Regions from separate parts of the Arthrobacter sp. 05L45_2 genome, predicted to be linked through region 1. Evidence: predicted binding sites of a transcription regulator. Region 1 holds the regulator's gene; the other holds the start of a gene.

Region 1 (4,352 bases):
CCTGGACCTGCCCGAACTGCACCAGCTCCGAGCGCTCATCGAGGAAGCCCGGGAGCTGCAGGACAACAAGGATGCGCCGCTGCAGATCAGCCGGTTCCAGGCCGGCCTCTGGGACGAACTGGCGCAGCTGGGGATCGTTGACGAACAGGCAGCCGCCTGGCGCGAGGCCGTCGGCGGCCTGCTGGAAGGTGGCGTCAAAGGACTTCCCCTTCCGGACACGCTCGACGCCGAGCTGCGCCCCTACCAGCTGGAGGGCTTCAACTGGCTCAGTTTCCTCTACCGCCACGGACTGGGCGGGGTGCTGGCCGATGACATGGGCCTGGGCAAGACCGTGCAGGCGCTGGCGCTGATCTGCGCCGCCAAGGTCACCGCCGCGGAAGCCACCGACGCCGAGGCATCGGACAACGCCGCGGGTGCCGGGGCGCCCGCCGGCGCCCCCTTCCTGGTGGTGGCGCCCACCAGCGTGGTGGGCAACTGGCAGGCCGAAACCGCCCGGTTCGCGCCGGGACTCACGGTCCGGGCCATCAGCGAGACCTTCGCTAAGAGCGGGTCGGTTCCCGCCGAGGCGATGGCCGGGGCCGACATCGTGATCACGTCCTACGCCCTCTTCCGGATCGACTACGAGGCCTACGCCGCGCAGCAGTGGGCCGGCCTGGTGCTGGACGAGGCGCAGTTCGTCAAGAACCACCAGTCCAAGGCATACCAGTGCGCGCGGAAGCTCCCCGCCAGCTTCAAGCTGGCCATCACCGGCACGCCGCTGGAGAACAACCTGATGGAGTTCTGGGCGCTGACCTCGATCGTGGCGCCCGGGCTGTTTTCCAGCCCGAAGCGCTTCGCCGAGTACTACCAGAAGCCCGTGGAGAAGAACGGCGACAAGGCGCAGCTGGACAAGCTCCGGCGCCGGGTCCGGCCGCTGATGATGCGCCGCACCAAGGAGCAGGTCATCCACGACCTGCCGCCCAAGCAGGAGCAGATCCTCGAGGTGGTCCTGAACCCGCGGCACCAGAAGGTCTACCAGACGCACCTGCAGCGCGAGCGGCAGAAGATCCTGGGCCTCATTGAGGACGTGAACAAAAACCGCTTCACGATCTTCCAGTCCCTGACCTTGCTGCGCCAGCTCAGCCTGGACCCGTCGCTGATCGATCCTTCGCTCTCCGGGGTGCGCTCGAGCAAGCTCGACGTTTTGTTCGAACAGTTGGAGGATCTGGTGGCGGAGGGGCACCGGGCCCTGATCTTCAGCCAGTTCACCGGTTTCCTCGGCAAGGTCCGTGAGCGCCTCGTCGAGGAGGACATCGAGTTCTGCTACCTCGACGGCGGCACCCGCAACCGTACGGACGTCGTCAACGAGTTCAAGAACGGCGCTGCCCCGGTCTTCCTCATCAGCCTCAAAGCCGGCGGCTTTGGCCTGAACCTGACCGAAGCCGACTACGTGTTCCTGCTGGACCCATGGTGGAACCCGGCCTCGGAGGCGCAGGCGGTGGACCGGACGCACCGGATCGGCCAGGCCCGCAACGTGATGGTCTACCGGCTGGTGGCAAAGGACACCATCGAGGAAAAAGTCATGGCGCTCAAGGCCAAGAAGTCCCAGCTGTTCGCGGACGTGATGGAAGGCGATGCCCTCTCGGGCGGGGCCCTAACGGCGGAGGACCTGGCCGGGCTGTTCACCGACTGACGGCCCGCGMCGGAATTCTTCCGGCGGCGCTCCACAACCGGTTCAGGCGTTGACTTATGCGGCGGCCGGGGCCACCAGGGGCGGGAGCGCCAGGTTCGTGCGCAGCCAGCGGCCCAGCGCCTTGCCCTTGCCCGTCCACCAGCTGTCCTCGTCCGTGCTGTGGTGCCAGCGGAAGATCACGGCCACCAGGACAAAAACGCCTCCGGCCACCTGTTCCCAGGCGCCGGATGCGGCGTAGACCAGCACGGCCACGCCCATGCTGACGGCGGCCGGCAGCGCCAGGGTCCGGAACACCGTGTTGGCGACGTACCGGCGGCGCGAACGCGGCACGGACACGGCCCGCACCAGGTCCGAGCCCATGCAGGCGACCACCACGACGTGACCGAACGTGAGCAGCAGCAGCCCCGGAAGCGAGTTCCCGAAGAAGGCGACGGCCTGCAGCCCGGTGTTCATGGCCGGCCCGGGATCTCTGCGGCCACGTGTGCCGTTATGGCTGGAATGGAAGTGAACATGTGCTGCCCCCCGACAGTTTGTTCCCAGGCATCTCCGGGCTGAGACGTTGTGACTGAGACCGTCGAGACTGAGACCTTGGTACCGGCGGCCAGCTGGCTGCCAAGTCAATTCAACCGGCAGCGCGGGAGGGAAGTCACGACCCTCCAGTACCCGACTATGGCCCAAACGCCACGTGACTTTGCGCCCGTGTACTCAGTCCGGCACGGCCCGCTACTTGTCCAGCGCTCCCGGGCGCCACACMACGAGGGCCTGCGACCGGGCCCGGGGGCGCTGGCCGCGGGCCAGGCTGACGACATCGCCCGCKGTTCCGGCGGCGAAGATCCGGGAATCGAGGGACCGGGGCCGCCGACCGAGCTCGTCGGTCAGCTCGGCGACGCGGCGCTGCAGGGCGTCGACCTGGTTCTCGAGCTGCAGGATCCGTTTGATCCCCTCCAGCGAGACACCCTCGTGCGAGAGCCGCTGCACCTCGCGGAGCATGTTTACATCGCGCTGCGAGTACCGGCGGGACTTACCCGGGGCCCGGCTGGGCGAGACGATGCCGAGGCGGTCATACTGGCGCAGCGTCTGCGGATGCATGTCCGCCAGTTCCGCGGCGACGGAGATGACGAAGATCGGCTGGTCGAACTCGATGTCCATGCCAGGACTCCTACAACCGGGCCCTGGCTGCCAGGCCGGCCCGGACGTCCTCGCCGGCGGTGKCCGCCGCGAAGGCCTTCACGGCCTCTTCGGCGTCCTTGTTCAGCTTTTTCGGCACAGCGACGTCGATGGTGACCAGCAGGTCCCCGGTGGCTTTGGTGTGCTTGACGCCGCGGCCCTTGACCCGCAGGGTCCGCCCGGCGGGGGTCCCGGCCGGGACACGGACCCGGACCTTGTCCCCGTCAATGGTCGGAACCTCAATGTCGGCACCGAGGGCCGCTTCGGCGAAAGTGACCGGGACGTGGATGCGCAGGTTGTCGCCGTCGCGGGTGTAGAAGTCGTGGGGCTTTACGGACACGGTGACCATGAGGTCGCCGTTACCTGCCGGGCCGTACTGGCCCTTGCCGCGGACACGGACCTTCTGGCCGTCCTTGATGCCGGCCGGAATCCGCACGTCGATGATTTCGCCGTCCGGTTCGCGCAGGCCGATGGTGGTCCCGCGGATGGACCCGGCGAAGGAGATGCTGGTCGACGCGGTGCGGTCTGCGCCCTTCTGCGGGCCGCGCTGGAACGATTGTCCGCCGCCGCCATAGCCGCCGCCACCAAACAGGTCGGCGAACTCGGGCGGAATGCCGCCGGCGGTGCTGTAGCTGCCGGAGTGGCGTCCGCCGCCGCCGGTGAAGAGGCCGCCGAAGAGGTCCTCGAAGCCGCCACCAGCCGCCGCGCCGGGAGCGCCGGGGGCGAAGCGTGCGCCGCCACCCATGGCACGGATGGCGTCGTACTGCTGGCGTTCATCGGCATCGGAAAGCACAGAATAGGCCTCGGAGATGTCCTTGAACTTCTTCTCCGACGCGGTGTCCCCGGCGTTGGTGTCCGGGTGGTGTTGCCGCGCCAGCTTCCGGTAGGCCTTCTTGATGTCGGCGTCGGAAGCGTCCTTGGCGACACCAAGGATCTTGTAAAAGTCCTTGTCCACCCAGTCCTGGCTAGCCAATGGCGTTTCCTTTCAAAAAAAGCGTTAAGGCGAGATTACCGCTGTTCGCCGTAGCGGATGAGGGGGCCCGGGAGTGGCTTCGGGCCTGCCGGAGCGTGGCGGCTGTGGTCCGCAGGACCATAGCCGCCACGCGTAGGGGCGGGGCCCCCTCATCCGCGAAGGCGAAGGTGACTACGCCGGAACAGACACGATCACTTGGGCGGCGCGCAGGACCCGTTCGCCGGACTTGTAGCCCGAGCGCAGGACCTGGCTGACCGTGTCGGTTTCGACGTCGGCGCCGGGCTGCTGGATGAGGGCCTCGTGGATCGTGGGGTCGAACTCCACTCCGGTCTCATCAATGCGCACCAGACCGTAGGTCTTCAGCGCATTCTCCAGCTTGGCGGCAATCGCCGCGAAGGGGCCGTCGGCGAGGTCGCCGTGCTGCCGGGCGGCGTCGACGTCGTCCAGCACCGGAAGCAGGGCGTTCAGGACGCCGATGACGGCCATCTCCCCTGCCACCGCGCGGTCACGCTCGACGCGCTTGCGGTAGTTGACGTACTC
Region 2 (4,096 bases), on a different contig from region 1:
GGTGTCCGGTCCGTCAGCGCGGACCTCACCTCGCCGGCGAGCCTCGCGGCGGCGCTCGCCGGCGAAAAACCGACGCACGTGTTCTTTACGGCATGGTCGCGGCAGAGCACGGAACGGGAAAACATTGAGGTCAACGCCGCGCTGCTGGGGAACCTGCTCAATGCCCTGCGCGACAGCCCCGTGGAACACGTGGCCCTGATGACCGGGCTGAAGCACTACCTTGGCCCTTTTGAGGCGTACGCGGCGGGCGAGATGCCGGACACCCCCTTCCACGAGGACGAGCCCCGCCTGCCTGTTCCCAACTTCTACTACGCCCAGGAGGACGAATTGTGGGCGGCGGCGGGACGGCAGGGCTTCAGCTGGTCGGTTCACCGCGCCCATACGGTGATCGGACACGCGGTGGGGAACGCCATGAACATGGGGCTCACGCTGGCGGTGCAGGCGTCCATCTGCAAGGAACTGCACCAGCCGTTCATTTTCCCGGGTTCAGAGACGCAGTGGAACAGCCTCACCGACATGACGGACAGCGGGCTCCTGGCGGAACACATGCTCTGGGCGGCGACGGCGGACAGCGCGGGGGACCAGGCCTACAACATCGTCAACGGCGACGTCTTCCGCTGGCGCTGGATGTGGCCGCGTCTGGCCGCCTACTTCGGCGTCGAGGCCGTCGGGTTTGAGGGCGAACCCAGGCCATTGGAAGTGCAGATGCAGGGCATGGAATCCGTCTGGGCGGACATGGCTGCACGGCACGGACTCGCCGAAACGGACCTCGCGCGCGTCTCCTCGTGGTGGCACACCGACGGCGATTTGGGCCGCAACATCGAGGTCCTGGCCGACATGAGCAAGAGCCGCCTGGCAGGCTTCACCGGGTACCGCCGGACCCTGGATTCCTTCACGGGGTTGTTTGACCGGCTGAGGGCCGACCGGCTCATCCCCTGACACCTAGCCCTTGCCGGCAGCCGGGCGTGCTGCCCGGGCCTAGTCCTTTGACCCGGGGTTGCCCTGCGCCTTGTTCCGGACCGGGTGCTGGCTGACGATCGAGACGCGGTTGAAGGCGTTCATTGTGATAGCGAGCCAGCTGACTGCTGAAAACTCGGCGTCGCTGAGGTGCCTGCGCGCCGCGCGTCCTTCGTGCTCGCGTGCCACGGCGTCGGAGATGTTGGTGATCGCCTCGGCCAGTGTGAGGGCCGCGCGTTCCTTGTCGGTGAAGAGTGTGGTGTCGCGCCATGCCGGCAGCACAGCCAGCCGCTGTGCCGACTCGCCGTTCTTCACGGCGTCGCCCACGTGCAGGTCCAGGCAGAAGGCGCAGCCGTTGATCTGCGAGATGCGGACATTCAGCAGTTCGATCAGGGTCTGGTCCAGGCCGGCCTCGGTCGCGGACTCCTTGGCTTTGAGCCCGAGGCCGTTCAGTGCGCGCCACGCCGCGGGGTGCTCTTTGTCCAGGAAAACGCTGCGCGGGCCGTGCTCGGGGGCCGAGTTCTCAGTCATGAGTCCACAGTACAGAGGTCCGACGACGCCCCCGGCAGCGCGTCGTGTGACAAACTTGTCAAATCTGTGACAGACTTTACCCGTAGCTATTATTCGATCCGGCGGTCGGTTCCTTGGGGGAGCCGACCGCCGGATCGCTTCTTTTATGCCGGACATGCCCATTTTCCTGGGCCCCAGACGGACAGGCCCATCTTCACCGCCCCGGGATGGACAGGCTCATTCTTAGCGGGCAGCCTCGTCGCACACGCTCATCGTTCAGGGCCCTTGACGGACATGCCCGGTCCAGGGTTCGGCCAGTGGACATATCTGGAATATGTCCACTGCTCCGGGCGAAGAATGGGCATGTCCATCGGGGAACCCAGTAGGTACTCGTCATGTCCATCGGCTGGCGCCAAGGATGGGCATGTCCATCCGGTGGGATCAGCGACGGGCATGTCCGGACGCGATTTGGGCGGCCGCAGGGCATGCACTTCACTCGGTCCCGCGAGTGGACATGTCCATAGGGGCGTCCGAAGGATGGGCATGTCCGTCAGGGTTCATCCCGGGACATGTGCAATTTGCGACGCACGCCCGGCCCCACCCCGGCCCCACCCCCCGCACCCCCTCCACCCCCCGCCCCTAGACAGCAGTTTCGCCGTGGGCAAACATGGTGCAAAAGAGGTCAAATCCAAAGTTGAGCGAGATACACTCAACTTTGACGCTAGTCTCATCCCGGAAGGAGCCCTCTTTGGACGCCAAATTCACCACCAAGAGCCAGGAGGCTCTCGCCGCGGCCGCCATGAACGCCTCGACCGCTGGCAACCCGCAGCTCGAACCCGCGCATCTGCTCAAAGCGCTCATGGACCAGCGCGAGGGCGTGGCCGTCGCGCTTCTGCGGGCCACCGGCACCGACCCCGACGCCGTCAGCGTCCAGGCGAGCACCGCCATCAAGGCCCTCCCTTCCAGCTCCGGGGGCAGCGTGCAGCAGGCCCAGCTCTCCCGCAGCGGACTGCAGGCAATCAAGAACGCCCAGAACGAGGCGGAGCGCCTCGGCGACAGCTTCGTCTCCACCGAGCACCTGCTCCTGGGCCTGGCTTCGGGCAACGACGACGTCGGACGCCTCCTGCGCGAGGCCGGCGCCTCCCACGAGGCGCTCGTCGCGGCGCTGCCGGGCGTGCGCGGAGACCGCAAGGTGGACAGCGCCGATCCCGAAAACACCTTCCAGGCGCTGGAGAAATTCGGCACCGACCTGACCGCGATCGCCCGCTCCGGGAAACTGGATCCGGTGATCGGGCGCGACGCCGAGATCCGCCGCATCATCCAGGTCCTCAGCCGCCGCACCAAGAACAACCCCGTGATCATCGGAGAGCCCGGCGTCGGGAAGACCGCCGTCGTCGAGGGACTGGCCCAGCGGATCGTCGCCGGCGATGTCCCGGAGAGCCTGCGCGGCAAAACCCTGATCGCGCTGGATCTGGCCTCGATGGTGGCCGGCGCCAAGTACCGCGGTGAATTCGAGGAGCGGCTCAAGGCCGTCCTGGAGGAAATCAAGAGCTCCGAGGGCCAGATCGTCACCTTCATTGACGAGATCCACACCGTGGTGGGGGCGGGCGCCTCCGGTGACAGCTCCATGGACGCCGGCAACATGCTCAAGCCCATGCTGGCCCGCGGCGAGCTCCGGCTGATCGGCGCCACCACCTTGGACGAATACCGCGAAAACATCGAAAAGGACCCAGCCCTGGAACGCCGCTTCCAGCAGGTCTTCGTCGGCGAGCCCAGCGTGGACGACACTATCGGCATCCTGCGCGGCCTCAAGGAGCGCTACGAGGCGCACCACAAGGTCGCCATTGCGGACTCCGCGCTCGTTGCGGCCGCGGCCCTGTCCAACCGGTACATCACCGGGCGGCAGCTGCCGGACAAGGCGATCGACCTCGTCGACGAAGCCGCGTCCCGGCTGCGGATGGAGATCGATTCCGCGCCGGAGGAGATCGACCAGCTCCGGCGCCAGGTGGACCGGCTGACCATGGAGGAGCTCGCCCTGGCCGGCGAGACCGACGCCGCAGCCGTGGAGCGTCTGGCCGCGCTGCGGGCCGACATGGCCGACAAGAAGGAAGAGCTGGCCGGGCTCAACGCCCGCTGGGAAGCGGAAAAGGCTGGCCTGAACCACGTCGGTGACCTCAAAGCCAAGCTGGACGAGCTGCGCTCCGCGGCGGACAAGGCCCAGCGCGAGGGCGACCTGGAAACGGCGTCGCGCGTGCTCTACGGCGAGATCCCGGCCCTGGAACGCGAACTCAACGCGGCCGCCGAGGCCGAATCGGCGCGGGTCGCCGGCGGCGGCGCGAAGCAGGACCTGATGGTGGCCGATGAGGTCACCGCGGATGACATCGCCGAGGTGATCTCCGCCTGGACCGGCATTCCCGCCGGCCGCATGCTGCAGGGCGAGAGCCAGAAACTGCTCGAGATGGAGCATGTCCTCGGCGAGCGGCTCATCGGCCAGGCCAAGGCCGTCACCGCGGTGTCCGACGCCGTGCGCCGCGCCCGGGCCGGAATCAGCGACCCCAACCGGCCCACCGGGTCCTTCCTGTTCCTGGGCCCCACCGGCGTCGGCAAAACCGAGCTCGCCAAGTCCCTG

Evidence for each region. The regulator HspR, encoded in region 1, represses chaperone genes until heat shock. The targets are predictions, from matches to a motif close to AAGTTGAGTCNNNNNGACTCAACTT.
Region 2: clpB (ATP-dependent chaperone ClpB) is a predicted target of HspR. The motif match lies at 2,159-2,183, and genes of this name have one in related genera.

Annotation. Positions count from the first base shown of each region.
Region 1 is NZ_JBFTNO010000046.1:12,243-16,594, reverse strand. It holds partial or broken gene AC1DHD_RS05805 (DEAD/DEAH box helicase) at 1-1,672, shown strand, start outside; gene AC1DHD_RS05800 (hypothetical protein) at 1,727-2,125, opposite strand; gene AC1DHD_RS05795 (heat shock protein transcriptional repressor HspR) at 2,396-2,821, opposite strand; gene AC1DHD_RS05790 (DnaJ C-terminal domain-containing protein) at 2,832-3,812, opposite strand; gene AC1DHD_RS05785 (nucleotide exchange factor GrpE) at 3,984-4,352, opposite strand, start outside.
Region 2 is NZ_JBFTNO010000177.1:1,073-5,168, reverse strand. It holds gene AC1DHD_RS12780 (SDR family oxidoreductase) at 1-939, shown strand, start outside; gene AC1DHD_RS12775 (carboxymuconolactone decarboxylase family protein) at 979-1,488, opposite strand; gene clpB (ATP-dependent chaperone ClpB) at 2,216-4,096, shown strand, end outside.